DNA from 4 places in the Mesorhizobium sp. WSM4822 genome. Region 4 is predicted to be linked to each of the others. Evidence: predicted binding sites of a transcription regulator. Region 4 holds the regulator's gene; each other region holds the start of a gene.
What was found. Region 4 encodes PhoB, which activates phosphate uptake and scavenging genes when phosphate is short. Its sites were predicted from a motif close to TGTCATNNANCTGTCAT; they were not measured.
Positions count from the first base shown of each region.

Region 1: phnF (phosphonate metabolism transcriptional regulator PhnF) is a predicted target of PhoB. The motif match lies at 2,336-2,352, and genes of this name have one in related genera.
Region 2: AC0L3E_RS32080 (HAD-IIA family hydrolase) is a predicted target of PhoB. The motif match lies at 2,239-2,255, and genes of this name have one in related genera.
Region 3: phnC (phosphonate ABC transporter ATP-binding protein) is a predicted target of PhoB. The motif match lies at 5,141-5,157, and genes of this name have one in related genera.

Region 1 covers NZ_JBVVQM010000002.1:587,829-595,475, reverse strand. The annotation lists gene fosX (FosX/FosE/FosI family fosfomycin resistance hydrolase) at 1-74, opposite strand, end outside; gene AC0L3E_RS07710 (carbon-phosphorus lyase complex subunit) at 71-1,183, opposite strand; gene phnH (phosphonate C-P lyase system protein PhnH) at 1,185-1,796, opposite strand; gene phnG (phosphonate C-P lyase system protein PhnG) at 1,796-2,257, opposite strand; gene phnF (phosphonate metabolism transcriptional regulator PhnF) at 2,390-3,139, shown strand; gene AC0L3E_RS07690 (zinc-binding alcohol dehydrogenase family protein) at 3,217-4,236, opposite strand; gene AC0L3E_RS07685 (ABC transporter permease) at 4,303-5,268, opposite strand; gene AC0L3E_RS07680 (sugar ABC transporter ATP-binding protein) at 5,265-6,818, opposite strand; gene AC0L3E_RS07675 (ABC transporter substrate-binding protein) at 6,974-7,647, opposite strand, start outside.
Region 2 covers NZ_JBVVQM010000022.1:42,474-50,120, forward strand. The annotation lists gene AC0L3E_RS32080 (HAD-IIA family hydrolase) at 1,317-2,090, opposite strand; gene AC0L3E_RS32085 (NAD-dependent succinate-semialdehyde dehydrogenase) at 2,589-4,046, opposite strand; gene AC0L3E_RS32090 (M16 family metallopeptidase) at 5,025-6,410, opposite strand; gene AC0L3E_RS32095 (M16 family metallopeptidase) at 6,412-7,647, opposite strand, start outside.
Region 3 covers NZ_JBVVQM010000002.1:596,985-604,631, reverse strand. The annotation lists gene AC0L3E_RS07765 (sugar phosphate isomerase/epimerase family protein) at 1-532, shown strand, start outside; gene phnE (phosphonate ABC transporter, permease protein PhnE) at 607-2,157, opposite strand; gene phnE (phosphonate ABC transporter, permease protein PhnE) at 2,162-3,136, opposite strand; gene phnD (phosphonate ABC transporter substrate-binding protein) at 3,211-4,119, opposite strand; gene phnC (phosphonate ABC transporter ATP-binding protein) at 4,204-5,061, opposite strand; gene AC0L3E_RS07740 (hypothetical protein) at 5,404-5,769, shown strand; gene AC0L3E_RS07735 (DapH/DapD/GlmU-related protein) at 5,783-6,400, opposite strand; gene phnL (phosphonate C-P lyase system protein PhnL) at 6,397-7,104, opposite strand; gene phnK (phosphonate C-P lyase system protein PhnK) at 7,142-7,647, opposite strand, start outside.
Region 4 covers NZ_JBVVQM010000003.1:35,741-43,387, reverse strand. The annotation lists gene pstA (phosphate ABC transporter permease PstA) at 1-909, shown strand, start outside; gene pstB (phosphate ABC transporter ATP-binding protein PstB) at 927-1,751, shown strand; gene phoU (phosphate signaling complex protein PhoU) at 1,778-2,485, shown strand; gene phoB (phosphate regulon transcriptional regulator PhoB) at 2,502-3,191, shown strand; gene AC0L3E_RS08185 (ROK family protein) at 3,208-4,455, opposite strand; gene xylF (D-xylose ABC transporter substrate-binding protein) at 4,726-5,766, shown strand; gene AC0L3E_RS08175 (sugar ABC transporter permease) at 5,909-7,261, shown strand; gene AC0L3E_RS08170 (ATP-binding cassette domain-containing protein) at 7,273-7,647, shown strand, end outside.

The sequences.
Region 1 (7,647 bases), on a different contig from region 4:
ACGCCCTCGAGGATCTTGGTCATCCGCTCGAGATCGCGGACGATGAAGGTCATGTGGGAAAGCCCTTCGATCATTCCGCGGCCTCCCGCTTCTCTTCGACCTTCACGGGGTTTTGGTGGGCGTCGTGTTCGGCGCGCATGCGGCGCACGAGGTCGAGTTCGGCCTGGAAATCGACATAGTGCGGCAGCTTCAGATGCTCGACGAAGCCGGTCGCCTGGACATTGTCGGAGTGTGAGATGACGAACTCCTCGTCCTGGGCCGCGGCGACGACATCCTCGCCGAGCTCCTTCGCGCGCAGCGCCCGGTCGCAGAGCGCCATCGCCATCGCCTTGCGCTCGCTCTGGCCGAAGACGAGGCCATAGCCGCGGGTGAACTGCGGCGGCGCCTTGGCTGAGCCTTTGAACTGGTTGACCATCTGGCATTCGGTGACACGGACAGTGCCGAGCGGGACAGCGAAGGGCAGTTCGGGAACGTCGAGCTCGAGCTCGACCTCGCCGATGCGGATCTCGCCGACAAAGGGATGGTTGCGGGCATAGCCGCGCTGGGTGGAATAGCCGAGCGCCAGCAAAAACCCCTCATCGCCGCGCGACAGCGCCTGCAGCCGGATGTCGCGCGCCATTGGGAATTCCAGCGGCTCGCGGGTGATGTCGCCGGGGACATGGTCCTGCGGCATGTCGCCATCCGGTTCGATCAAGCCTTCGCGGGCGAGGATGGCCGAAACGCGCGGCATGGCTTGCGCTTCCGTCTCGCGCAGCAAGGGCTCGGCGACCTCGGCCCCCGCGGCAAGCTCGGGATCGAGCAGTCTGTGCGTGTAGTCGAAGGTGGGCCCGAGCAATTGGCCGCCGGGCAGATCCTTGTAGGTCGCCGACACACGTCGCTCGACCAGCATGGTGGCGGTGTCGATCGGCTTGGAGTAGCCGAAGCGTGGCAGCGTGGTGCGATAGGCGCGCACCAGGAAGATCGCCTCGATCATGTCGCCGCGCGCCTGGACGATGGCTAGGGCGGCCAGCTCCCGATCGTAGAGCGAGCCTTCGCTCATCACCCGGTCGACGCCGAGCGCCAGCTGCTCGACGATCTGGTCGAGGCGAAGCGCCGGCACCGAACGGTCGCCGCGGCGTCGGTCGGCAAGCAGGCTGTGGGCGTTGGCGATTGCGGCTTCGCCACCTTTTACCGCGACATACATCTTACGCCTCCATCGTCTTGATGCGCGTCGTGCGCGGCAGGCAGGCAATGCCGCCTGATGTGACGAGGATGATGTCGACGCCACGCGGAAAACGCTTGATGTTCTGTTTCCACTGCTCGACGAAATGGCGCGGCATCTGTGCCGGCGCGATCGTGGCGCTGGTTTCGATGCCGGGACCTTCGAGCAACAGCGGCGTGCCGGAGACGAGATCGCCGACTTGCAGGATCAACGTGGTCGAACGGTCGGGATAGTCCTGCGTGCCCTGCGAAAAACCATCAAGCGACATCATCTCGGCCGGGGCCGCGATGAAGGCGAAATGCGCATCGGCCGGTGTGTTGGCCACGGGCGCGCCAGTGTGGAACCCAAGCCAGGATCTGATCGCGGCGGAAGCTTGCAGGGCCTGGTCGAGCCAGAGCGGGGTGTCGTTATCGCACAGCGCCAGTGCGATGGCGCCGGCGGTCGCCGAGAGCGGCGCCGGCGGGCGGGCGAAGGCCGGCAGCGGCTGCACGCTGCCCGGCCGAGCCATTGCGTCCATGACGGCGCGGAACACGGTCTGGGCGTCGAAGACCGGATCGGCGAAACCGCCCTCGATCGATTGCGCTGCAATGTCCATCAGTCTTCTCCGCGAACCATGGTGAAGAAATCCACCTTCGTTGCCGCCGTCTCGGCGCGGCGTTTTTCATGCGCTGCGGTCAGAGCCGACCGCAGGGGCGCTATCAGCCCGGTCTCGACCTCATTGCGGCGGGCAGGGTCCTGCCACAGCGCGTCGGCGATGGCCGCCAGCTTCGCCTTCTGCTTGTCGCGGCCAAGCGCATAGCAATGGCCGACCTGACCGGAGGGCAGCCGGACGGTGGCGCGGGTAACGGTCGCCTCGCCGACATTGAAAGGGGCGCCGCCGCCGCCGATGCGGCCGCGCAGGGTGACAAGGCCGGTTTCGGGGCCGCGCAGCAACTCGGCGTCCGAAGGCAGTCCGGCCTCATTCCAGAGCCGTACGATGTCATCGCCGCTGGATTGCGTAAGGGTTGCCATGGCGGCTTTGCGCTCGGCCTGGTCGCGGGCTTCCTGTCCTCGCATCAGAAGCATTCCTCTTTGTCAATTTGTCTATTGATGTAGACAACTATACAAATTATATCTATTATCTAACGCGTGTCCATGACGGGTGGATGACAGCGATAGAAGACTGGGCGCTGGAAGGTTGGGGCAATGATGGTCGGGCGGCTGTTAGCGGACAGCATCGAGCGGCGCAGTGGCGTTTCGCTGTGGCGGCAGATCGCCGACAAGATCCTGCATGCGATCGCCATCGGCGATTTCACGGAGAATGCAGCGCTGCCGCCGGAGGTGGCGCTGGCAGAACGCTATGGCGTCAACCGTCACACGGTGCGCAACGCCATATCAGCCCTTGTAAGGGAAGGCGTGCTGCGGGCCGAGCAGGGGCGCGGCACCTTCGTACTGTCGCGCAAGCGGCTGTCCTATCCGATCGGGGCGCGCACACGTTTTTCGACAGGGCTGCAAGGGCAGACGACGGAACGGCACATCGTCCTGCTCGCCTCGTCGGTCGAGCCGGCCAGCCAGCGCGTCGCCGAGGGACTGGGTCTTCCCAAGGGAGCCGATGTGATCCGGTTGGAAACGCGCGGCGAAGCCGACGGACGGCCGGTGTCGCGCGCTGCCGGCTGGTTCGAGGCCCGGCGCTTTGCCGGCATCGATGCCGCGATGGCGGAAACAGGCTCGATCACCGCATCGCTGGCGCGGTTCGGCATAGACGACTATCTCAGGCAATCGACCGTGCTGTCGGCGCGCCATGCCGATGCGGCGGACCTTGCCGACCTCGACCTGCAGCCGGGCGCCATCGTGCTGGTCACGGTTGCCGTCAACGTCACGCCGGACGGCCAGCCGATCCAGTTTTCCGAGTCGCGCTTTCCGGCCGAACGGGTGGAGCTGAAGCTGTCGGCGCTGTAGGGAGTGCCCGGCCCAGCTCGGCCGCATTCACTTGCCAGCGGCGGCGCATTTGAGGACCGGCTTCGCCGTTTGCCATGTTATGATCCGACCTCGATCACAGCCTTGATCAGGCCGGATTTCTCATGTGCCCAACGAGCCAGATCGCGCGGCGTGCCGGCGAGTGTGGTGCGGTGTGTAACGAGCTTGGCCAGGGGAACGGCGCCGTTGCGGATCGAGGCGGCGACGTGATCGAAGTCGGCGCGCAAGGCGTTGCGGCTGCCGATCAGCGTCATCTCGCGCTTGTGGAATTCCGGATCGGAAAAGCTGATGTCGTCCTTGACAACAGAGACCAGTACCAAGGTGCCGCCATGCGCGACATGGGCAAAGGCCGACTGCACCGACTGGGTGTTGCCGGTGGCGTCGAAGACCACATCGAAGCCTTCGCCTGATGTTGCTTGCCTGACCAGATCGGGCACCGCGCCGCGCGAGCCGTCGAGGGTCTGGAAACCAAGCTCATTTGCGGCGAAGGCGAGCCTTTCACTGCTCATGTCGAGCAGCGTCACGTCGAGTTCGGCGATGCGGGCGAAGATGGCGGTGCCGAGCCCGATCGGGCCGGCGCCGATGACCAGCGTGCGGGCGCCGGGGTCGGCGCGGGCGCGCCGCACGGCATGCGCGCCGATGGCCAGGAACTCGACTGCGGCGGCGTCAGCCAGCGACAGGCCGTTGGCCGGATAGAGATTTTGCGCCGGCACCAGGATCCGTTCGCACATGGCGCCGTCGCGATGCACGCCCAGCACCTCGATCCTGACGCAGCAATTCGGCTTGTCGTGCCGGCAGGCGATGCACTTGCCGCAGGAAAGATAGGGGTTGATCACCACGGGCTCACCAACGGCAAGATCGACGCCGTCGCCGGTCTCGACGATCGTTCCCGACACCTCATGGCCCATGATGCGGGGATAGGCGAGGAACGGGTGCTTGCCCTCGAAAATGTGGTAGTCGGTGCCGCAGATGCCGACATGGCTGACCGCCACCAGCGCCCAGCCGGGAGGCGGTGCCTCTGGTGCGGGCCGGTCTTCAAGGACAAGATCGCCGGGCGAACGGCAGAGGACGGCTTTCATGCGCTAATCCAGTCATGAAATCGCCGGCCCGTTGGTGTGGCGGGCCGGCGGTTGATTGCGGGATCGCTACTTGCCGCGGCGGCGCAGGCCGTCGAAGTAGACGATGATGATGATCAGCGCGCCGGTGATGATGCGCTGCCAGAACGAATTGACGTTGAGCAGGTTGGCGCCGTTGTTGATGGTGGCCAGGATGAAGGCGCCGAGCAGCGGCCCATGTACCGAGCCGACGGCGCCGAACAGCGAGGTGCCGCCAATGACGGAAGACGCGATCGCCTGCAGCTCCCAGCCCTCGGCCTGCGTCGGGTTGCCGATGCCGATGCGGGCGGCCAGCAGCACGCCGACAAAGGCGGCGCACAGGCCCGACAGCGTGTAGGCCATGTAGATGGTTCGCTGGACATTGACGCCGGACAGACGCGAAGCCTCGGCGTTGGAGCCGACCGAAAACAGGTATCGGCCCCAGCGGCTGTGGTGGAGGAAGATATAGGCTGGAATGCCGACCAGGATCACCATCCAGAACAGGTTGGGGATGCCGATGAAGGAATTGCGAGAGAAGGCGGTGAAGGTGTCGCTGTTGATGTTGATCGAATTGCCGTTGGTCATCAAAAGGCCGATGCCGCGCAGCGAGGTCAGCGTTGCCAGCGTGATGATGAAGGGTGGCAGGCCCATCTTGACGATGCCGAAGCCGTGGAACATGCCGATGGCGACGCCGACCAGCAGCGTCACCAGAATGGCGAGCCAGATGGGGAAGCCGGCATTGATCATCATGGCCACGACCACCGTGGCGAAACCGACCACGGCGCCGACCGACAGGTCGATGCCGCCGGTGATGATGACGAAGGTCTGGCCGACCGCCATGATGGCGATCATCGAGCCCTGGCGCAAGAGATTGGCCATGTTGTTGGCGGAGGCGAAGCTCGTCGTCGCCACGGAGAGAAGAATCCAGAGCAGAACCAGCAGCGCCAAAAGCGTCAGCCCAAACAGGACGTTGTAGTTGCGCTTCGGTTTTTCGACGGCGATCGCCTCGGTGCTCATATCTGTCCTCCCAGCTTTTCTTGTTTCTCGGCGAGCGCCTGAGTGAGAATATCCTCGTGGCTGGCGGCGTGAAAACCGTGCGTCGCCACCAGTTTGCCGCGCCGGAACACATGCAGCGTGTCGGCGAGTTCATAGACTTCCGGCAGATAGGACGAGATCAGGATGATGCCGGCTCCCTTTGACAAAAGTGCGCTGAACAGGCGGTAGATCTCGGCCTTGGTGCCGACATCGACGCCGACCGTCGGTTCGTCGAAGATGAACAGCTTGGCGCCGTGCGCCAGCCATTTGCCGATGACGATCTTCTGCTGGTTGCCGCCCGACAGGCTGGATGCCAGCGCGCCGCGCGTCGGTGTCTTGATGCGCAGATCGGCGATCTGGCGATCGGCTTGCGTCTTCTCCTGCGTGCTCGAAATCAGCAGATTGTTCGAGATACGCTTGTAGATCGGCAGGTTGAGGTTGAAGCCGACCGGCAGGTTGAGGCAGAGGCCCTGGTCGCGACGGCTTTCCGGCGCCAGCGCCATGCCGAGCTTGATCGCGTCATGCTCGGAATTGACCTGCACCTCCTTGCCTTCCCAGAGGATCTGGCCGGCGGATTTGCGGTGGCGGCCGTAAAGCGTGGTGACGAACTCGCTGCGTCCGGCGCCGATCAGGCCATAGAGTCCGACGATCTCGCCGGCGCGGACCGTCATCGAGACATTTTCGAAGCCCTTGCCGGACAGGTTCCTCGCCTCGATGAGGGCGGCGCCCGGCGTGAAATGCTCCTTGTGGTAGACCTGCTCGATCGAGCGGTTGATCATCATCTTGACCAGTTCGGCATCGTTGGTCTCGGCGATGTTGCGGGTGCCGACCAGCGTGCCGTCGCGCAGCACGGAAACACGGTCGGCGAGCTCGAACACTTCCTCCATGCGGTGGCTGATGTAGATGATCGTCACGCCTTCGCCCTTCAGCCGGCGGATCAAGGTGAAGAGCTGGTCGGCCTCTTTGCGGGTGAGGTAGGCGGTCGGCTCGTCGAAGATCAGGAATTTGGTGCCGCGCACGGTGGCGCGGGCGGCGGCTATCAACTGCTGCTGGCCGATGGTCAGGTCGCCGAGCGTGACATGCGCCGGCAGGTCGAAGCCGAGGTCGTCGATGATCGTCTGCGCCTGCCTGACCATGGCGCGCTGCTGCAGGATGCCGAAGCGTGAATTCTCCTCGCCGAGGAACATGTTGGCGGCGACCGTCAGGTGACGGCATAGCACGACTTCCTGGTGCACGGCATTGATGCCGAGCGCCATCGCCTCGTGCGGCGTCGCCAGGGCGGCCGGCTGGCCCTCCCAGGCGATCTCTCCGGAGGTGCGCGGCATGACGCCGGTCAGAAGCTTGATGAGCGTGGATTTGCCGGCGCCGTTCTCGCCGACGATGGCGTGGATCTCACCGGACTTGAAGGCGAGGTCGACCGGCTTCAGCGCGTGGGTGCCGGGATAGCGCTTCTCCAGCCCGCGCAATTCGAGGATGGTCCGCCCCGGTTCCAGCACAGGGGCCGGATGCAGTTCCTGCGCCGTCGATGTCATGACAATCCTCCCAGATTGGCCTCACGATTGGCACGCGGCGAGACAAGGATATGTCTCGAAAACAGCCTAGCCTACGCTTATGGATTGCCAAGCCGTTTGTGCGGCAGCTTGTCTCCGGGGCGAGGTGCCCCGGAGACCATTGCGGATGCGACGGCTCAGAGCTTCGGATTGAGCAGCGCGTCGATCTTGGGGTCTTTCATGTTGTCCTTGGTCACCAGATTGGCGCCGGTGTCGACATTGGCTTCGACCTTCTCGCCCTTGGAAGCGGCGAGTGCGGTCTTGATGCCGTCATAGCCCATCCGGTACGGATCCTGGACGACGAGGGCGGAAATGACGCCGTCGTTGAGGAACTTGATCAGCTTCTCGTCGCTGTCGAAACCGACCAGCGCCAGCTTGCCGCCAAGGCTGTTTTCCGCGACAGCCTGACCGACGCCCTGCGCCATGATCAGGTTGGAAGCGAAGATGCCCTTGAGGTTCGGGTTGGCGGTGATCAGGTCGGTGGCGATGTTGAGGCCGGTGGTGGCCTGGCCGTCGGCATATTTATCGGCGACCAGCTTGAGGCCCGGATATTTGGCGGCCAGCTGTTCGGTGAAGCCCTGCTTGCGCTGTTCGAGCGAGCCGGCGCCCGGCGCGTTGGTGATCAGGGCGACGTCGCCCTCGATCTTGCCGCCGTTGGCGGCGCCGATGGCGGCTGCGAGGCCGTCGGCAGCGACGCGGCCGCCCTGGACGTTGTCGGTGGTCAGGAACGAGGTGAAGGCCTTGGAGTCGGCGCCGGAGTCGATGCCGATGACCTTGACCTTGGCAGCGGCTTCATCGATCGGCTTGCCAA
Region 2 (7,647 bases), on a different contig from region 4:
CCTGAGAGGCATGTTCGACATTGTCCCATAGGTGACAATGTCGAGTACGCTAGAAAGTGCTGTCGCGTTGGGTGGTCAAATGCTTTTTGCCTGGCACGGTACATGCACGCTCAGCAAAACGTACGCACCGAGTGGTTCCCCCCGCCACGAAGGTCGCGGACTTACGCCACCTCCCAAGGCGTACCCGGCCCGGCAGCGAGTTCAGTCTCCTGCCGGGCATGCGGGTTCAGACGTGCTTGCGTTTAGGACTTTAAAAAGAGCCGCAATGTTTCGCGTTCGGCTCTGTGGGCTGGTGCCCAAAGGAAGTCGAGGTGGCGGAACTTGCCGCAGCGTTTGACATGACTACCTAAATGAAGCGCAAGGCCTAATAAATTGTCACACTTCGAGCGCGGTCGTTGTGGCTCCGTGTTCACGGCAGCGACTGTTTCGGCCGTTGCCAACTCGAGATCCCGCCTTTGAAGTAAATGCGGAAAGGCTCACTACGCAGCGTAGTCTTGGCACCTCATATCTGATCTTCGTCAGCACACGCGACGGAGCGTGAGGGCGGCAGGCGAACCTGTGGAGAGACAGGTTTCGCGATCGCATCGGTGTCACACCATGGGATGGTCAAGGAGCACGTATTTGGAAGGCGCGATGCTTGAACCCAATACCTGCGGCAGGCCGATTGCTCAATTGAAAGTTGTCTTGAAGCGCTTCGATGCCGCTCACTACCCGCAGCCGCCGAGCCGCCTATTCCTCGGCAGTCCGTCGGCTGCGCTATTCAGCGGCCGCGCTGTTGCCCGTTCTGTTCACCACAAAAGCGAGGCGCAACCACTCCCTAATGAGCAACGCGCCCACGGCTTACGGGCTGTGGAATTTGTGCGCCAACGGCTGAGCAGATCGACGTCGACGAACTCGTCTGTCAGAGCGATGCGATACGACCAACAAACTGCGTAGCGTCCACGTATAGGATCGCCTCCGAAGCACGCGGCGAAGAAAATGGGTCAAAACTCCAGTGGTTGAATGACACCCTTCTTGTTGTTTGAAGCCATGAAGAGGTCGGGCGTGATTTTCGCAGCGAACGCATCTGGTTCGATCCAACCTGACCCATTCGCTGGACGCAGCCTACTTCGGCGCATGCGGCTCTTCGGTCGAAGACTGCTTGCTTCATAGAGATCAGAAACGGCCTGCATTGGACGACATGGGTTCACTTCAACTAGGTTGTCACGCTTATCACTTTCTTTGCGGCCAGCTGTTGCTCCAGAAATGCCCAGGCTGAACGGCCGCCATTCGGAATGTAGCGGGAGCGTTCAGTTTTCGTGTAGTGGTCGTTGGGCTTATTGTTTCGCTACGATCTCGCCCAGATCGGCAAGGCACTCGACCACGTAGTCCGGTCTGAATGGAAACCGCTCTATGTCACCGCGTTTGGTCACCCCCGTAAGCACAAGGGCTGTTTTCAGGCCCGATTCCAGCCCTGCGAGCACGTCGGTGTCCATGCGGTCACCGACCATGATCGCATCGACAGCTCGTACTCCCAGCCGATCGAGCGCGTTGCGCATCATGAACGGGTTCGGCTTGCCGACGAAGTAGGGCTGACGGCCGGTGGCCTTCTCGATTAGTGCTGCGACTGCCCCGCACGCCGGATGGGAGCCCCGCTCGGTCGGGCCAGTCGCATCCGGATTGGTGGCGAGAAAACGCGCGCCCTTCGCCACAAGCTCGGCGCCAGTTGCGATCTGCTCGTAATGATACGAAATCGTGTCTCCGAGGACCACGAAATCGGGGGCAAACTCCGTTATTCGGCAGCCTGCCTGCCGCAGGGCCTCAACCAGACCGTGGTCACCAATGACATAGGCAGATGATCCGTGCTTTTGCAGTTCCATGAACCGCGCGGTGGCGAGCGCCGATGTGTAGATGTGCTCTGGCTGTACTGCGAAGCCAACCGCTCTTAGACGCTCGGCATGATCTTCGGGCGTGAAACGCGAGTTATTGGTGAAGATCTGAAACGGCTCGCCCCTGGCGATTAGCCCGGCGACATAGTCGACCGAGCCAGCGATCGGTTGGCCGCCCCGGACCAGGACCCCGTCCATGTCGAGCAGATGCGCTGTAATCATTGGATCTCAACCTCAATCTTTCGTGCATGCAGGGCCTGGGCACGTCTTGTGTCACTGAATGTTCTCCAGGCGAGAATGCCGGCGACTGTACCGATTGAGAGCGATGCGCGAAGGGCGCTCAGCTGGCCGGGCGGCAATAAGGAGGCTGCGTCGTAAACGTGTCGGTGGCACCCGCTCACCGTGCGGACGCCCAGCACCGTCGGCTTGACGACATTCGCTGCGTCAGCGCAGTTGATGGACAGTCGCGTTCCATTTTCAGTGAACCACTAGCCTGGCAAGACGTGCCGCGCTTGGATAGGGTGAGCAACCGACAGTCCGTTAGCGGCGGCTTGCCTCGTGGCCGTAGAGGCGTTCATTTAGCTGGGCGTCTGGATCTCACTTAAGGCGCGCAGGCCAGGGGGCGCGGTGAACGACCCGAAACCAGCCGCAAGAAGATTCGCCAGAGCGCTCGATCATGCCTTTGGTTAATTTGCGCCTGAGGTATCATCCCCATAGAGATCAGATGCCGCCCATGCAGAGGTATTTCATTTCGAGGTAGTCTTCGAGCCCGTGACGGGATCCTTCTCGCCCAATGCCGGATTGCTTGATGCCCCCAAAGGGCGCCGCTTCCGAAGACATTCGCCCCGTGTTGATGCCGACCATGCCGTATTCCAATGCCTCGGCAACGCGCCAGACACGCTTCAGATTCGAGGCATAGAAATACGCGGCGAGACCGTAGATCGTGTCGTTGGCCTCACGCACAACCTGATCCGCATCATGGAAGCGAATGATCGGGGCCAGCGGCCCGAAAGTCTCCTCTTGCGCAACCGCCATAATGCCGGTGATTTCAGTGAGGACTGTGGGTTTGAAGAAGGTCCCATCCTTGCCGATGCGTTCGCCACCGCATCGAATTGCGCCACCCTTGGCAACGGCATCTGCGATGTGGGACTCGATCTTGGCCAAAGCATGCACGTCGATGAGCGGTCCGACGTCCACTGCCGGAGCGAAGCCGTCGCCAACCGACAAAGACCGGACTTTCTCCACGAATTTTTCAACGAACTCATCGTGAACGCTCGATTGGACGTAAAGACGGTTCGCTGAAACACAGGTCTGCCCGGCGTTGCGGAACTTCGCCTGGATCGCGCCGTCAACCGCAGCGTCGATATCGGCGTCGTCAAAGACGATGAACGGCGCATTGCCGCCGAGCTCGAGGCTGACCTTCTTGATCTGGTCCGAACACTGGCGCATGAGCAGCCTGCCAACCTCGGTCGAGCCTGTAAAGCTGATCTTTCGGACCTTCGCGTTGGAGCAAAGTTCACGTCCGACGCCATCACCTTCAGACGCATAAATTAGGTTCACCACGCCGTCGGGAAAGCCGGCTTGGTGGGCGAGGGCGAACATTGCACCTGCCACGAGCGGCGTCTGTTCAGCAGGCTTAAGTACGATCGTGCAGCCCGCCGCCAGGGCCGGCGAGATCTTGCGCGCCACCATCGAGGCCGGGAAATTCCATGGCGTAATCGTGCCGACCACACCAATGGGCTGCTTGATCACCAGCATGCGACGGTCTGTCGACGGTGCGGAGATCGTCTCGCCATAGATGCGATTGGCTTCTTCGGCGTACCATTGCAGATACGCGGCCGCGTGCGAAACCTCCGACTTGGCTTCGGCAAACGGCTTGCCCATCTCTGCAGTGAGTATCGCGGCAAGATCATTGGCGTGGTCAATGATCAGCTCATGCCATCGCCACAAAACGTCACTGCGTTCTCGGGCGGTCAGCGCAGCCCAACCAGGCTGCGCTACATAGGCCTTGTCGATCGCAGCGCGTGTCTCCTCCACGCCCATGTCGGGAAGTGCCGCCAGGACCTCACCGCTCGACGGATTGAGGACCTCGAATGTCCGCTCGCTAATCGGCGTGCCGAGCGCCGGCAGGCGATCAATGGCGCCAAACAGGTCCGGGGATTTCAAGTGGCGGATCATCGGCAGGCACAGAGGCAATACCGTATTCCTTTCAATGCGGCTGATATTTAGGTCGACAGGGCGTCTGTGTGTACTGCGCGCCCTGTCGGTCCTGATAGCGCCTCGGACAGAGGGCCGGAAGACCATTGTACTCACCCTGAAGCCAGAAGATTGAACCGTTCTAGTCGAATCGATTCCGGTTCTCACCAGGTGCAACCTCAAGAATGGCCATCGGCTTCCCCACCGCGGCTGGTTTTGCGCATCACGATAGGACTCCTCGGCCAAAGCGACGGTGAGGCTGCATTTGATGATCACTCGACAAAACTGGGGCGGAAGGTTCCTGTCCGAAGAAGTTGCTTTTCTTCCAAGCTTCTTTTGGGGCATCTCTCAGCGCGTTTGAGGCTTTGTGTTGATAGCCGCGGCCGTGCTCGAGCCTAAGTAAAATCGCTGGTCCTAACGGAAGTTGGCGCCATCACGCTTGCGCGAGGAGAGCACTGCCTGCAGTCGCACATGACCTTGAACCGGTGAGACAGGCGACATTACCCAATCAATGACTCCATAAAATACTCAAAAGAGACGAACCTGGTTGCGGAGTATGTCGGATACGCTGGCAGGCTCAACCCAACCGCAAGATCCGCTTCGGCCCCCGCGGCTGAGGATCCCTAGTTGGAAAACAGCATCCTCGTCGGAGGCCTTGGCTCGTGTCCCGCCTTCTGGGTCTATACTGTCACTCTCGCGGCTGCCGTCTTGACTGATCTTGTCTTTGCAGCCGGGCCCGTGTCTCGGCCCTTTGCCTCGGCACAAGCTGCTCCTTGGGTTACTTCTTTTCCTCGAGAGGCGCTCTTAGATCTGCCGACCGGCTCGCACGTAAACAGAGATCCCAACTTCGCTTCTACGGGAAAGTTGGAATCCCTTGCCTGCCAATTGTTAGGATTCAGCTTTTACGCCGTTCCGAAGACGATCGGCGCGGACCTTGGCAGAGCGTGAGATTGCCGGTCGTCATGGAACATCGGCAAGCCCCGGGCCAATGCCCAAAATGGCGGGCTCGGCCGAAAGCAGCTTCTTCGCCGCCGCCCTGACCTGGTCGATCGTCACTTGTTGGATGAGGGCTTGGCGGCGCTCAATGTAATCTATGCCGAGCTTGTCAAGTTGCAACGCGAGAAGCGTGGCTGATACAGATCTGGAGGAACCCAGATTGTGGATAGCATAGGCGCCGATCAGATGCTTCTTGCTCGCCTCGAGCTCGGCCGCTGTTGGGCCCGTGTCCGCCAGCTCGTTGATCAATTGTCGTATCAGGCCGAGCGTCTCGGCCGCCCTGTCGGCGCGCGTCGACGTGGTCACCACAAGCGTGTTGGAATGCTGGTGGCTTTCCAAGCTAGAGGAGACACCGTAGGCAAGGCCACGCTTTTCGCGCACTTCCTGGAACAGCCGTGAGGTAAATGGCGCACCCAGTATATCGTTTATCAGCTGCGCGGCGTAGAATTCCGGGTCGCTGCGTCCGATGCCGGGAAAAGCCAGGTGGAGCGAAGTCTGGGGTAGGGCGTAGGCGACCAAAGTCAACCGGCCGAGCTTCGGGGTGACATCAGGCACCTGCGCAAGGGCCTGTTTCTGGGGCAAATCGCCGAACAACTCGTCGAGCCTTGCACTCAGGGACTTGGCATCTATGTCGCCCACGACCGCGACGTGCAGCCCGCCGCGGGCGAAAGCGGCCTTGTGGAAGGCGCTTAGATCGGTGGGCGTTATGCGGGCCAGGCTTTCCTTGGTACCCTCGGGCGGCCTCGAATACGGGTGTGCGCCGTAGATACTGCGTCGCCACGCATCCACGCCGATCGCGTGAGGTTCGCGCTCGTTGGCGATGATGCTGGAGAGAAGCTGAGCGCGGATTCGGTCAAAGGGTTCCTGATCGAAGCGGGGCCTGTTCAACGCGAGCCTGATGAGATCGAAAGCGGCGTCCTGGCGCAGGGAAAGCATGCGCACCGAGCCATAGATGCCGTCACGCCCCGCGTGGAAGCCCATCTCAGCGCCGGCATCATCGAGCCGCACCTGAAAGGAGTCGCCGCCGTAATCGCCTGCGCCCTCGTCGAACAAGCCAGCCATCAATTTGGCAAGCCCCTCCTTACCGGCTGGGTCTTGGCTGGTGCCGCCGTCAAACACGAACTGGAGCGTCATGATCGGCAGCGTATGGTCTTCCACCAGCCAGGCGGTGATCCCCTGTTCAGATTTCACCTCCTGGATGTTCACGGCAGCCCGCGCGGCAAGTGCCGGGAATACGAGGAACAAAATAGCAAGGCAAAGCACGGCCAGCGAAGAGGCGAGGCGCCGGCCCTGTCCAAAAGGAGAGGGCAACGCTCGTGGAATGGCCCTGCGGTAGAGGTTCGTCATCATATCAATTTTCCTTGGGCAGGAGATAGCCGGTGGTCGAATGGTCGGACACGAGGTAGCGGGCGGCAACGGCCCTAACCTGATCGGCGGTGACCTTGCGGATGCGGTCGGGCCATTCCTCGACGTCCCTGATGCTGCCGCCGGTGGCGAGTGTCTTGCCGTAGATGTGGGCCATCGAACGCTGGTTGTCGCGGGCGAAGATCATCGAGCGGACGAAACGATCCTTGGCCTTCTCCAAATCGCCTGATGTGACGCCGTCCTTGGCGATGCGTGCTATCTCGGCGTCGATGGCGGCCTCGACATCCGCAAGCTCGGCGTCGCCGCGCGGCCAGCCTCGGATGCTGAACTTGCCAGCATCCAGCATGGTGCCCTGGAAATCGGCGTAGGCCGCCGCGGCAATACCCTGCTTAACGACAAGCTGCTGGTGGAACCGGCTGCGGCTGCCGCCGCCGAGGATCTCCGCCAGGAGGTCCAGCGCCTCGGCTTCGCCGGGCTCGGCGGTGCTATAGGACGGCACCACCCAACGTCTGGAGAAGAGGGGGACCGAAACGCGGTCGTCGCTCAGCGTCAATACGCGCTTGGTGTTCTGCACCGGCTCAGACGCGCGCTCACGCGGCGGCAATTCCGGTCCACGCGGGAGCTTGCCATAGGTCCTCTCGGCAAGCGCCATCACGCTCTCCGGTTCGACATCGCCCGCCACCACCAGCACGGCATTGTTCGGCCAGTAGTATTTGTAATAAAACGCGACGGCGTCGCTGCGATTCAACTTCTCGATCTCGTGCATCCAGCCGATCACCGGGATGCGGTAAGGTTGGCTCTGCCAAAGCGTCGCATTGACCTCCTCGCCGAGCACTGCCTGCGGATTGCTGTCGATGCGCGAGCGGCGTTCCGCGAGGACCACGTCACGCTCGGTGGCTATGACATTGTCGGTCAAGACGAGGTTGCGCATACGATCGGCCTCGAAACCCATCATCTGCTCCAATGCCGAGGGCGGCACCGTTTCAAAGAAGGCGGTGTAATCGTGTGAGGTGAAGGCGTTTTTCGAACCGCCGATCTCGGCCACTGCGCGGCTCAATTCGCCGGCGGCATGATTGGCCGTCGCTTTGAACATCAGATGCTCGAAGAAATGTGCGATGCCGGACTTGCCCGGGGGTTCGTCGGCGCTGCCGACCTTGTACCACACCATATGGGTGACGATGGGCGCGCGGTGATCGGGGATGACGACGACCTCCATGCCGTT
Region 3 (7,647 bases), on a different contig from region 4:
GACGCTCGGCGCCTTTTCCGGCTCAGGGCCGACGGCTGCCGAGAAGAAGCGCTCGGTCGCCTCGCAACGCGCGATCGGCGACCATGCCGGCAACAAGGGCGTCACCATCGGCCTCGAGGCGCTCAATCGCTTCGAATGCTATCTCCTCAACACGATGGCGGATCTGTCGGAGCATATCGACACCATCGACCGGCCGCACATCAAGGCGATGTACGATACCTTCCACGCCAATATCGAGGAAGCCGACCCGATCGGCGCCTACACGAAACACCGCAGGAATGTCGTGCATATCCATATTTCGGAGAATGATCGCGGCGTGCCGGGGCGCGGCAACATTCCCTGGACCGAAACGTTTTCCGCCATCCGCAAGAGCGGCTATGACGACTGGCTGACGATCGAGGCGTTCGGCCGCTCGCTGAAGGACTTGGCGGCGGCAACGAAGGTGTGGCGCGATTTTTCCGAGACGCCGGAAGCGGTCTATCGGGAGGGGTATAGGCATATCAAGAGCGGGTGGAAGAAGGCCGGCGCCTGAGACGCGAGCCGAAGGTCGGCGAAGCAAAACCCGTACCACCTTTGCTTCGTCGACCTTCGATTCAGGATCGTGGTCTAAGCCGCCGGCAGCAGGCGGGCGGAGGCGCCCCGCGCGCGCTCGTCGTTGCCGTTTCCGACGGTCCCCATCAGTTTGCGGCGGAGATGGTTGGAGATATTGTCGAAGACAAAAACGACAATCAGGATCAACAGCACCATGTAGAAAACATTGGCCCAGTTGGTGCCGGTGCGCATGGCTTCCCATAATTTCAGACCGATGCCGCCGGCACCGACGGCGCCGATGATTGTCGCCGAGCGGGTGTTCGATTCCCAGAAATAGAGGGATTGGCTAAGGAACACTGGCAGAACCTGAGGCAGCACGCCGTAGCGTTGCACCATTGTTGGTGTGGCGCCCACCGAGCGGATGCCTTCGCGCTGCTTGTCGTCGATGTTTTCCAGCGCCTCGGAATAGAGCTTGCCCAGGGTTCCGGTATCGGTGAAGAAGATCGCCGACATGCCGGCCAGCGGCCCCGGACCAAAGCCGCGGGTGAAGAACAGCGCCCAGATCAGCATGTCGACAGACCGCAGGAAGTCGAAGAAGCGTTTTGTCGCCTGGTTGGTCAACCAGTTCGGCGTGATGTTGCGCGCAGCCAGGAAGGCGAGCGGAAAGGCGACGACCGAGGCCAACACTGTGCCGACAAAAGCCATGACGATGGTTTGCAGAAGCTTCAGCCACACGTCGCCGTGTTGCCACTCGGCATTGTAGAGGATGTTGTCCCAGGCAAGCGCTGCGTTTGACCTCGACGGATCGATGCGTTCTCCGGAGACGATCAATGAAGCGACCTCGCCAAACGATTTTCCCCAGAATGGCGAATTCGTGTCAAACACAAAATTCGCCCAACCAAAAAACCGCCTCCAGGCGATCACCTCGTCATTTTGCACTTCAGCGCGGCCCAAAAATCCGAACGAGACATAGGCTGTCGAACCTGGCTTGCGTTGCTCTATCCAGTCAGGCAGCGGTGTGCGCGGCGTGACAGACCTGTCCTTGGCAATGTCGAAGACGACGCTTTCGGCGCCGCGCGTCACCGTGACAAGATTTGGCGCAATGGCAATCTGGCCGCTGCCAAGGACGACGGTCGCCGCCACCACGGCCTTTTCGCGCACCGTTTTGGGCGCGGCCGGAACTGGTTTGTCTGGCGAGGGGGCCGGATTCTCGGCCGTTGGCGCGCCAGCCGCCATGAACGAACCCTGCGACGACTTGTCGGTCGCGGTCGCCGGTGCCGGTGCGGCGTCGACCCGCCGCTCGACTTCGGCAATCTGCTTGATAACCCAGTCGGGATTTGGATTGGATCCAAGTTTGGAGAAACGAGAGTAGTCGATGGTCAGATAGCCGTCCTTGAATTCGATGTCCGGGCGGATTTCGTAAGACACCCAGTCGGCGAGATAAGCGCCGGCCAGGTTCCAGTTCGCCTTTCCGAGAACGATGCCGATCGAGAAGAACCACGAGCAGTAAAAGGTGTAGAGGATGCATAGAAGGATGCCGAACGGGGCGGCATAGCGCTTCCATAAAGGCCGCTGAAACGCATCGGGATAGCGAGCGGCGATGTCGTTGATGGCGTCGGCGTTCATTGCGTTACTCTCCGCGCCCGTATGCGAACGCCTGCCTGCCGACGAGACGTTGTCTCAGCCATGCCGAAAACTGGTCAACGGCGACAATCGTGCAGAACAGCAGAAACACGATGGCTATGGTCTTGGCCTCATGGCCCCGGCTGATCGAAAGACGCAGGGATTCGCCGATGCCGCCGGCGCCGACGGCACCGAGAATGGTCGAAGCGCGCACATTGATCTCGAAGCGGAGCAGGAAATAGCTCATGAAGTTGGGCAGAACCTGAGGCACCATGCCGAACCACACCCGTTCGACCCAGTTGGCGCCAACGGCCCGCAAGCCTTCGTCAGGCTTCATGTCGGCGTTCTCGACCACTTCGTAGAACATTTTTCCGAGCGCGCCGACGGTGTGGATGCTGACCGCGAGGATCGCTGGAATGGGCCCAAGCGAGAAGATCGCCAGAAAAAAGCCGGCAATGACGATTTCCGGAAAGGCGCGGACAATTTCGAGGAAGCGGCGCGTGGTGAAGCGGAGCCAGCGGCTGGCCGTCACGTTGCTTGCAGCCAGGAAGCAGAGCAGGAAACCGAAGGTGGAGCCGACCAGGGTCGAAAACAGCGCAATGTTCAGGGTCTCGATCATCCGGTAGAAATACTCCGGAATGTAGATGCCTTGGGTCAGGTAGACCCGGCCTTCGGGATAGTCGAATTTGAGGCTGCCATCGTCATAGGGCGACGGCAGGTCGAACAGCGCGCGCACCGGGTCGAACCAGTCGCGCGGCTTCAATTCGACGAAAAAGTCGGCGATGTGGGGAAGGCGGTCGAAAAACTTTCCGGCGTTGGTCTCATTGGCGAACCAGAGCGAGCCCGAGAGCGCAAGCAACAGGAAAACCAGGCCTCCGATCGTGTAGAGGCGCCGGCGAGCGGCGAGGTCGCGCCAGTGCCGCTCGGCCAACGCTCCTTCCGTGGAGAGCGCAGGCGCGCGGTAAATTTCGGTCGCACTCATCGATAGTTCCCCAGCCCGTGACGCGGCAACGCCGCCGGCGGCACTTTGGCCCCGGCGGCGTCGTGCCTTTTGGCTTACGAGCCGATCTTCGCCTTACGAGCGTCGATGATCGCCTGATAGAATTCCGGGGTGACCGGCGAATAGCTCTTGAAGTCGCCGCCTTGCACCGCCGCGAAACAGGCCGGGTCGGTCTGCGGAAGCTTGGTCAGGAAATCGGTGATCTTCTGCTTGGTGTCGGCGTCGAGCGAGGTGCGTATGACCAGCGGGCCGTTCGGGATCAAGGGGGACTGCCACAACTCCACGAGGTCGTCCATCTTGAGGACACCCTTGTCGACCATCTTGCGCAGATTGCCGGAGCTGTAGCCATCCTTGAAGTCGCCGACGCCGGAGGCCCAGGTGGTGCCGGCATCGAAGGTGCCCTTCAGAACTTCAAGGACAAGCTGTTCATGGCCGCCGCCGAAACCGGTCGACGCGAAATAGCTCTTCACATCCATGCCGATGTCTTTGGGCAGCGAGGTGACCGGGACCAGGTAGCCGGAAGTCGAATCGGGATCGGCGAAACCGAGTTTCTTGCCCTTCATGTCAGCGAGTGTCTTGATGCCGGAATCCGCACGGGCGACCATAACCGAATGGTAGCCGGTCGAACCGTCGGTCTGGACCGTCGTCAGGATCGGCTGAACCGCGTCCTTGTTCTCGAGGTAGACCTTGGCGTAGGCGGAAGCGCCGAGTTCGGCATAGTCGAGCGTGCCGCCGAGCAGACCCTGGATGACGCCGTCGTAGTCGGCGGCCGGGAACAGCGAAACTTTCTCGACGCCGAGAACTTGCTTGATGTGGTCGGCGAAGCACTGGTAGTTGCGCAGACGGTCGGCTTCGTTCTCGCCGCCCAGAATGCCGACGCGGAATTCCTTCAGATCCTGTGCCTGGACCGAGCCCATCGCCATGGCCATGATGGAAACGGCACCGAAAAGTATCTTTCTAAACATCTCGTCTCTCTCCTGTTGGTCCCGGCATCGCGCCGGCTGCGTTGGGATATGATGCCCTTGACGCGGGCTGGCGATCCAGGTCGCTCAGTAACCAGGAAAGGCTGGCTCAAGCGGTCCGGCGGATGCGGCGATTTTTTGCTTGATGATGACACTGGTCGAGGTGATGGCCTCGGAGATTTCGCCGCCGCTGCTGTCGGCGCCGTAGACCATGCGCACGGCCTCGCGGTTGAGCTCTTCCGGCGGGCCGTCGAAGACGACCTTGCCGGCAGCCATGCCGATGATACGGTTGCAATAGGTGCGGGCCGTGTCCAGCGTGTGCAGGTTGGTGATCACGGTGATGCCTTCGCGCAAATTGATATCCTGCAGCGAATCCATAACCACCTTGGCGTTGAGCGGATCGAGTGACGCGATCGGCTCGTCGGCGAGGATCACCTTCGGCTGCTGCATCAACGCGCGGGCAATGGCGACGCGCTGCTGCTGGCCACCCGACAAGGTGCCTGCGGCCTGCAGCGCGGTGCGGGCGATATCGAGACGCTCCAGCGCTGCTATCGCCTCGGCTCGTTCCTCGCGGGAGAAGATGCCGAGCAGGTTCGACATGGTGGAGCGGTGGTTCAGCCGGCCGAGAAGCACATTGGTCAGCACGTCGAGGCGCGGCACCAGGTTGAACTGCTGGAAGATCATGGCGCAATCGCGCTGCCAGCGCCGTAGTGGCGAACCGCGCAGCTGGGAGACCTCGGCGCCGTCAAAAAAAATCGACCCCTGGCTGGGATCGATGAGACGGTTGATCATGCGAAGAAGGGTCGATTTGCCGGCGCCCGAACGGCCGATGACGCCAACCATCTGACCCTGCGGGATCGCGATGTTGATGTCGCTGACGGCGGTGTTCTTGCCAAATCGTCGGGTGACACCGCGGATTTCGAGCGTGGCGGAATTTGCTGGCATGGGGGCAGGTTCCAGGTCCGGACCATTGATCGTCAGGCTCTCGCCTAGCGCAGCCACATGAACCTGCCGTGTCGCGGTGATGTCAGTTTTGTTACGCTCCACAGGTGTGGAGTTTACGGTCGGCCCAGGACCAGCAGTTTCCTCGAAGCGCTCCAGGTCCCTGACGCTGCAGAAGGCGGGCGGCTTGATTTCGACTACGGGAGCCTGCTGCTCGAAAAGTGCCAGGCAATCATTGAACAGGTCCCGCCATGCCGCGGTACGATCGCAAAGGGAAGCTGCGGGTTTTCACATAATCAAGAATGAAATAAGCATTCAGGCTCATGGGGGCAGGAGGCTTACCAATTGGCACGCTGGCGTCAGTGGTTGAGATTGTATGTTGCAGGAGTGATCGCTGTAACAAGCTTTGCAATGGGTCTGCTTTTGATACTCGTATATCGGGTTGGTAGCCTAAATCATCCGGTATCTGGATACCTTTACAATTATAAAAATGGGCGCGATACGGCAATTGTTTTGATGGTTCTAATATTCTTTATCGCGTTAGTTACGATCCGTTTTGCCAATAAGGCTGATGTGAAAGCCAAATCGCTTATAAATATTGGATATGATGTGAAATTTGTGGAATTTATTAGGCTAAATCAGACGGTCGCCGCTGTTCTTATGACGTTAACCTTCCTTTCTGTTATTTTGGACGTTTGCCTAAGCGGCTGACCTGTTCGGGCTGTCAACCTCCGTGCTTCTCCAAAAACTGATTGGCCGACAGTTCGCGAAAATCATCAAGGGCAGCCCGCAACCTTGCATGGTCCCAGTCCCACCAGGCGAGCGCCTGGTAGCGTTCGGCCGTGCGGCGATCGAAGCGCTCGCGGATCGGCTTTGCCGGCACGCCGCCGACAATGGTATAGGGCGCGACATCTTTCGAGACCACCGCACCCGCGCCGACCGCGGCGCCATCGCCGACGGTGACGCCGGGCAGGATGGTCGAGCCGTGACCGAGCCAGGTGTCGTGGCCGATGGTGACGCGTTTAGCGCGGCGTTGGGCGAAGAATTCTGTCTCGTGCTCGGCATCGTCCCAGTAGTCCGAGGCGCGATAGGTGAAGTGATGCAGCGTCGGCCGCCAGGTCGGGTGGTTGGTGGCGTTGATGCGAACGCTGGCCGCGATGTTGGCGAACTTGCCGATGGTCGCGCACCAGACGGAGCAGTCCTGCATCATGTAGGAATAGTCGCCAAGTTCGCTTTCCGAGACCCGGCTGCGGTCGGCGATCTCCGTCCAGCGGCCGAGCGTCGAATTCTGTACATCCGCCGTCGGGTGGACCAGCGGCGTCTCGGACAATTTCCTGCTCATGCGGCGATTTTTCCGGACGCGAACGCGGTGACGTCGATGATGCGGTCGGCAACCGCCTCGCGCACATCGTGGTCATGGAAGATGCCGAGCAGGGCGACATCAGCCGCCTTCTTGGCGGCGATGAGTTCGATCACGACATCGCGGTTCCTGGCGTCGAGCGACGCGGTCGGCTCGTCAAGCAGCAGGATCGGATGCTCGGTGATGAAGCCGCGCGCGATGTTGACGCGCTGCTGCTCGCCGCCGGAGAAGGTCGCAGGCGGCAAAGCCCAGAGTTTCTCCGGCAGGTTGAGCTGCGCCAGCAAGGCGCGGGCCTTGTCTCTTGCCGCTTCGCGGTCCTCGCCACGCTCGACCAGCGGTTCGGCGACGACGTCGAGCGCCGAGACGCGCGGCACGGTGCGCAGGAACTGGCTGACATAGCCGATCGTTTGCCGGCGCACCGCAAGCACGGTGCGAGGGCTGGCGGTGGCCAGGTCGATCAGCCCGTCATCATGCGTGACGATGATCTGGCCTTCGTCGACGGCGTAGTTGCCGTAGAGCATCTTCAGGATCGAGCTCTTGCCGGCACCGGACGGGCCGCCGAGCACGGTGCATTCGCCGGCCCTTATCGAGAACGAGACACCGGCGACAACAGGCAGTTTGATGCCGTCACGCAGATGCATGGTGAAGCTCTTGGCAACGCCGGAAACAACGAGCGGGGTTGCCATCAGAAGGTTCTCCAATCGTCAGTCGTTTGCGTCATCGTCAAACCTGCAGAATCGAGGAAACAAGCAATTGCGTGTAAGGCGCGCGCGGGTCGTCGAGCACGCGGTCGGTGAGACCGCTTTCGACGACGCGGCCGTCCTTCATCACCATCATGCGCTGCGACAAAAGCCGCGCCACGGCAAGGTCATGGGTGACGACGATGGCCGCCAAACCAAGATCGGTGACCAGACCGCGCAGCAGGTCGAGCAGGCGCGCCTGGACCGAGACGTCGAGGCCGCCGGTTGGCTCGTCCATGAACACCAGACGCGGGCCGGTGACGAGGTTGCGGGCAATCTGCAGGCGCTGGCGCATGCCGCCGGAAAAGGCGCGGGGCTCGTCGTCGATGCGGTCCTCGTCGATCTCGACGCGCGATAGCCAGTCGACGGCGGTGGCGCGGATCTTGCCGTAGTGGCGGTCGCCGACCGCCATCAGCCGCTCGCCGACATTTGCGCCGGCCGACACCGTCATGCGCAGGCCGTCGGCCGGGTTCTGGTGGACAAACCCCC
Region 4 (7,647 bases):
GTTGCCGCCGATCCGTCCGTGATCGGCACGACACGCAACGTCAACATCCTCGCCGCCGCCAATCTCGACTCGGCTTTCAAGGGCCAGATCGACCTCAGTGTCGAGGAAGCGCGACGCAAGGTCTCGGACCAGCAGATCACCTGGATGAACAAGCTCAAGGCCGAGGGCGCGATGGCCGAGCACTTCAACAGCGGCCTGTTCACCTACGGCGCCTCCAGCCGCCCGGAAACCTCGGGCATGGGCGTGGCGATCATCGGCTCGTTTTATATGATGGTGATCGTGTTGCTCCTGGCGCTGCCGATCGGCGTCGCCGCCTCCATCTATCTGGAGGAGTTCGCCAAGAAGAACCGTTTCACCGACCTTATCGAGGTCAACATCAACAATCTGGCAGCGGTGCCGTCAATCGTCTTCGGCTTGCTCGGCCTCGCGGTGTTCATCAATTTCCTGGGCATGCCGCGCTCCGCCGCTTTCGTCGGCGGCCTGGTGCTGACACTGATGACGCTGCCGACGATCATCATCGCGACGCGCGCTGCACTTGCCGCGGTGCCGCCGTCGATCCGCTCGGCGGCTCTCGGTCTTGGCGCCTCCAAGATGCAGATGGTGTTCCAGCACATCCTGCCGCTTGCCGCACCCGGCATCCTCACCGGCACCATCATCGGTCTAGCGCGTGCGCTCGGTGAAACCGCGCCCCTGCTGCTAATCGGCATGGTCGCCTTCGTCGCCGATCCACCGACGACGCCTTTCGATCCGGCCACCGCGCTGCCGGTGCAGATCTATATGTGGGCGAACGAGGCCGAGCGCGCCTTCGTCGAGCGCATGTCGGGCGCGATCATCATCCTGCTCGTCTTCCTCATGGCCATGAACATCACCGCGATCGTGCTTCGGCGTCGGTTCGAGCGGCGCTGGTAGAAAAAAGGCATTTTGGTATGAACATCATGACCGAACAGTCCCTTGAAAACGCAGTGGGCGATAAGATGAACGCCAAGTCGAACGAAGTGATCAAAATGCGCGGCGACAAGGTCGGCGTGTTCTATGGCGAGAAGCAGGCGCTGTTCGATGTCAATCTCGACGTCCGCCTGAATCAGGTGACGGCGCTGATCGGCCCTTCCGGCTGCGGCAAGTCGACCTTCCTGCGCTGCCTCAACCGCATGAACGACACCATCGATTCCGCGCGGGTAACCGGCAAGATAACGCTCGACGAAGAAGACATCTACGACAAGAACATCGATGTCGTCGAACTCAGGGCGCGCGTCGGCATGGTGTTCCAGAAACCCAATCCGTTCCCCAAGTCGATCTACGAGAACGTCGCCTATGGCCCGCGCATCCACGGATTGGCCAAGCGCAAGGCCGACATGGATCAGATCGTCGAGTCGAGCCTGAAGAAGGCGGCAATCTGGAACGAGGTGAAGGACCGTTTGCAGGAACCTGGCACGGGTCTTTCCGGTGGCCAGCAGCAGCGTCTGTGCATTGCACGCGCCATCGCCGTGTCACCCGAGGTGATCCTGATGGACGAACCGTGTTCGGCGCTCGACCCGATCGCCACTGCTCGCGTCGAGGAACTGATCGACGAACTGCGCCAGAACTATACGATCGTCATCGTCACCCATTCGATGCAGCAGGCAGCGCGCGTGTCGCAGCGCACCGCGATGTTCCATCTAGGCTATCTGGTCGAGGAGGGCGCCACCGACAAGATGTTCACCACCCCCGACGACAAACGCACCCAGGACTACATCACCGGCCGGTTCGGCTGAGCTCAGGCATATGAGGGACGAAGATCATGGGTGAACATACCGTTGCATCTTTCGATGAGGATCTGGAGCAGATCAGCCAGCTGATCCGCGACATGGGCGATCTCGCCCGCTCGATGGTCAGTGGCTCGACCAAGGCTTTGCTCAATTCGGACAATGCGCTGGCGCAGCGCGTGGTTTCCGACGATGCCATCATGGATGCCCGCCAGCGCGAGCTGGACGATCGCGCCATCACGCTGATCGCCAAGCGCCAGCCAATGGCCAACGATCTGCGTGCGGTGGTCGGTTCGATCCGCATGGCCGGCGACCTCGAGCGCATCGGCGACCTTGCCAAGAACATCGCCAAGCGCGTCGGCACTGTCGGGCTGAGCGTCACGCCGCACGATCTTTCGCATTCGATCGACGCGATGGCGCAGCTGGTGCTGATCCAGGTGCAGGGGGTCGTCGACGAGTATGCCGCCGCTGACGCGGCAGCGCTTGCCACGCTCAGAAACAATGATGAACGCATCGACGTCAAATACACCTCGGTGTTCCGCGAGCTGCTGACCTACATGATGGAAGATCCCCGCAACATCACGGCGTGCACGCACCTGTTGTTTTGCGCCAAGAACCTCGAGCGGATCGGCGACCACGTGACCAACATCGCCGAAAATGCCTACTATGTTTTGACCGGCACGCAGCTGCCAGCCAATCGTCCGAAGCAGGACGAGACGGCAATGTCCGCGCCAGCGGCATAACAGGGGTGACCAGCCGATGATCGCACCACGCATCATGGTGGTGGAGGATGAGGAGCCGCTAGGCGTGCTGCTCCGCTACAATCTTGAATCCGAAGGTTACCAGGTCGAGGTGGTGACGCGCGGCGATGAGGCCGAAATCCGGCTGCAGGAGAACGTTCCCGATCTTCTGGTGCTCGACTGGATGGTGCCTGCGGTTTCGGGCATCGAACTCTGCCGGCGCCTGCGAATGCGTCCCGAGACCGAGCGGCTGCCGATCATCATGCTGACCGCGCGAGGCGAGGAAAGCGACCGCGTGCGCGGCCTGTCGACCGGCGCCGACGACTATCTGGTCAAGCCCTTCTCGACGCCGGAGTTCATGGCCAGGGTCAAGGCGCTGCTGCGCCGGGCCAAGCCGGAAGTGCTGTCCAGCGTGCTCAAGGTCGGCGATATCGTGCTCGATCGCGAGTCGCACCGTGTCTATCGCAAGAAGAGCGAGATCCGGCTTGGGCCGACGGAATTCCGCCTGCTCGAATTCATGATGCGCCATCCAGGCCGCGTGTTCTCGCGCAGCCAACTGCTCGACAATGTCTGGGGCGAGACGATCTACATCGATGAGCGCACGGTCGACGTGCATGTCGGCCGGCTGCGCAAGGCGGTCAACAATGGCCGTATGCCTGATGTCATCCGCACGATCCGTGGGGCCGGATACGCCATCCGAGAGGACTGAACTCCCTCGTTTGAACTCACGCCACGTTCTTGCCGCCGAAACCGGATCTCGCCTGCACGCCCGGCGCAAAAATCTCCTGATCGACGAAGATCAGCGCCCGCATGGCGCAGCCTTCGCGGATCAGCGGCAGTTCGTTCGGCTCGGTGTCGAAAGAAATCGATTTGGAATGCTGGCCGCCGGCGGTCTGGGCAATCGCTTGCCGCAATGCCGGCTCGATCAGGTCGAAGGCGGCGGCGCTGACACCGACCATGGCGACCGGCGCCGGATCGATCAGCGCGAACAGGCTGCCGAGGCCGTAGCCGAGCGCTTCGCCGGCCTTGCGATAGGCTTCCCGTTCGGGTCCGTCACCTTCGCGGGCCGCGGCAGCCAGGGCGCGCATGTCGGCGTCGCTGACATCGGCAACGGGTTCTGCATCCTCGCCCATCTGCCTGGCGTTGCGCCAGATGGCGTAATTGCCCGCATAGGCTTCGACGCAGCCGCGCCGTCCGCAGCGACATAGCGCGCCGTTCGGCCGATGGATCATGTGGCCGAATTCGCCGCCCGAAGAATGGGTGCCGGTGAACAATTCGCCCTTCAGCACCAGTCCCATGCCGATGCCATGCGACAAAAGGATAGCGATGAAATCGTCGCGGTAACGATCGGGGTCGCGCCAGCGCAGCGCCACCGCCATCATGTTGCAGTCGTTCTCCATTATGGCAGGGATGCCGAACTCGTCTTCGAATATGTCGGCGAAGGCGATGTCGGTGTGCGGCGTGATCGGCGACCACAGCATGGCGCGGGCACGGGTGTCGGTGATGCCCTGGATGGCCAGCGCGATGCGGGCGATGCTGCGCACGTCCAGGTCGGGATCTGCCAGGCGGCGCCGCACGATGGCCGTGCATTCCCCGATCAGCGACTCGCGCGACATCGTCAGCGTGTCCAGCCGGCGCTGCTCCTCGGATATTACCTGGCCGGCATAGTCGATGACGGCGACGGAGAGGAAGTTCAGCGACAGCACCACGGTCATTACCGCGGCCGCTTCCGGATTGAGACTGAGGCCGACCTGCGGCCGGCCGCGTTTGAGCGAGCCGGCCTCGCTCGGCTTGCTTTCGGTCAGGATGCCTTCGACGATCAGGTCGGATGAAATCGCCGAGATGGTCGAATGGCTGAGGCTTGTGGTCGCGGCAATCTCGGTTCGCGACGGCTGTCCGGCGCGGCGCACTGCCGCGATCACCATGGCGCGGTTGCGGCGGCGCAGATCGTCGTGGCGGATTCCGACCGACATGTTCTTTCATATCCTCCCGGTCGCCGCGGTTCCTCCTGCCCCTGGAACGCTGTCGGTGACGCCGGTAAATACTGGCAGAAGCTGCAGGCCGTGTCATTTATTTATTCCGAGACTCGAAAAAAACTCGAAATGACATCAAAATCCATCAGAATCGATGTTGACAGCGTTCGGGCGTTGGCCCAGTATTTTTTCGAGGCTCGAAAAAATAGAGCCTCTGTGCCGGCCCTCGGGTCAGTTTGGTCGCGCCATACGCGGCGCAGGGAGGATAATATGAAAAGATTCACGGCCGCCATCCTGGCGGGTGCCGCCATGTCGCTGACGCTCGCGTCTGTCGCGCAGGCGAAGGACAAGGTTGTCGGCGTTTCGTGGTCCAACTTCCAGGAAGAACGCTGGAAGACCGACGAGGCCGCCATGAAGACGGCGATCGAGGCCGCCGGCGACAAGTACATCTCCGCCGATGCGCAGTCCAATCCCGGCAAGCAGCTTACCGATGTCGAAAGCCTGATCTCGCAGGGCGCCAATTCACTGATCATCCTGGCGCAGGATGCGTCGGCCATCGGCCCGGCGGTGCAGAAGGCGCTGGACGAGGGCATTCCGGTCGTCGGCTATGACCGGCTGATCGAGAACAAGGACGTCTTCTATCTGACCTTCGACAACAAGGAAGTCGGCCGCATGCAGGCCCGCGAAGTGTTCAAGGTCAAGCCGGAAGGCAACTACGTCTTCATCAAGGGCTCCGGTGCCGATCCCAATGCCGACTTCCTGTTCTCGGGCTCGATGGAAGTGCTCAAGGAAGCCATCGACAGCGGCAAGATCAAGAATGTCGGCGAAGCCTACACGGATGGCTGGCTGCCCGCCAACGCCCAGAAGAACATGGAGCAGTTCCTGACCGCCAACGACAACAAGGTCGACGCGGTGGTCGCGGCCAATGACGGCACTGCCGGTGGCGTCGTCGCGGCGCTGACGGCTCAAGGCTTGGCCGGCACCGTGCCGGTCTCGGGTCAGGACGGCGACCACGCCGCGCTGAACCGCATCGCCCTCGGCACGCAAACCGTGTCGGTGTGGAAGGACGCGCGGGAGCTCGGCAAGAATGCCGCCGAGATCGCCTCGCAACTGGCCGACGGCAAGAAGACGAGCGACATCGCCGGCGCCAAGGACTTCACGACGCCGGGCGGCAACACCGTCAAGTCGCTGTTCCTGACCCCGGTTGCCATCACCAAGGACAATCTCAACGTCGTCATCGACGCCGGCTGGATCAAGAAGGACGAAGTCTGCGCGGGTGTCGCCGCCGGCACCGTGGCGGCCTGCAACTGATCCGTACCACTTTGCAATATCTGAACGCCGCGGCCCAAAAGCCGCGGCGTTTTCTCAAAGAATTGTGTTTCCGCATCATGCGGATAGCTTCTAGGCTGGGCTCCGGCATGCGTGTCAGACGGCCAGCCGGTGGGAGGAAACCATGACCGATACGACGTCAAACCCGCAGACCGATACGGCGCGCGCGTCGGAACTCGGCGCCGTCGCCCGGTTCCTGAAGGCGACCGAGATCGACACCCGCATGCTCGGCATGATCGGCGCGCTGCTGGTCATCTGGATTGGGCTGCATGTCATTTCCAGCCTGCGCCTTGGCGTCAATCCGCTCGATTTCGACAGCCGCACCTTTCTCACGCCGCGCAATCTGTGGAACCTGTCGGTGCAGACATCCGCGGTTGCCATCATGGCCTGCGGCATGGTGCTGGTCATCGTCATGCGCAACATCGACCTGTCGGTCGGTTCCGCCGAGGGCCTGATCGGCATGGTGATGGGATTTGCCCAGGTGCATTTCCTGGTGCGCTTTGTCGGGCTCGAACTCGGCAACCCGTGGATCTGGGTCCTGGCACTGGTCATCGGCCTGGCGCTCGGCCTGTTGATCGGCGCTTTTCAAGGCTTCGTCATCGCCTATCTCGAAGTGCCCGCCTTTATCGTGACGCTGGGCGGCCTGCTGGTCTGGCGCGGTGCCGCCTGGTGGGTCACTTCAGGCCAGACCGTGGCGCCGCTTAACGCCACTTTTCAGCTGATGGGCGGTGGGCCGGCGGGATCGATCGGCGCGACCTGGAGCTGGGTCGTTGGGATCGTCGCCTGCCTCGCCGTGGTGTTTGGGCTTTTCAACGGGCGGGTGCAGCGCAAGCGTTTCCGGTTTCCGCTACGTCCGATCTGGGCCGAGGCGCTGCTTGGAGTCGTCACCTGCGGCGCCATCATGGGTGCGGTCTGGCTCGCCAACTCCTACCCCTGGCCGATCGGCATCGTGAACAGATATGCGGCCGCCAACAACATCACCGTTCCCGAAGGCGGCCTGTTCATCGCCCACGGTATCGCCATACCGGTGCTGATGGCTGTCGCCGTCGGGCTGGTCATGACCTTCATCACCAACCGCACCCGTTTCGGCCGCTATGTGTTCGCCATCGGCGGCAATCCCGAGGCGGCCAATCTCGCCGGCATCAACACGCGATGGATCACCATGAAGGTGTTCATGATCATGGGCGTGCTGGCCACGATTGCCGCGGCGATCTCCTCGGCCCGGCAGAATTCGGCCACCAACGTGCTTGGAACGCTCGACGAACTGCTCGTCATTGCAGCCGCCGTGATCGGCGGCACGTCGCTTGCCGGCGGATCGGGAACGATCATCGGCGCCATGCTGGGCGCGCTGCTGATGCAGTCGCTGCAGTCCGGCATGGTGCTGCTCGGCGTCGACTCGCCGCTGCAGAGCATCGTCGTCGGGGCCGTACTGGTCATCGCCGTGTGGCTCGACACCGTCTATCGCAAGCGCGTCTAGGAGGGCATGCCATGAATGACAAGACTGCTCCTGCAGCCACCGCGCTGATCGACATGAGGAACATCTCGATCGCGTTTGGCGGCATCCGCGCCGTCGACGACGCCTCGATCGATCTTTTCCCCGGCGAGGTCGTGGCGCTGCTCGGCCACAATGGCGCCGGCAAGTCGACATTGATCAAGATCCTGTCCGGCGCCTACAAGCGCGATTCGGGCCAGATCTTCGTCAACGGCGAGGAGGCATCGATCTCCAATCCACGCGACGCCAAGAAATACGGCATCGAGACGATCTACCAGACGCTGGCGTTGGCCGACAATGTCGACGCCGCCGCCAATCTGTTCCTCGGCCGCGAGTTGATGACCGCCTGGGGCACGCTCGACGACGTTGCC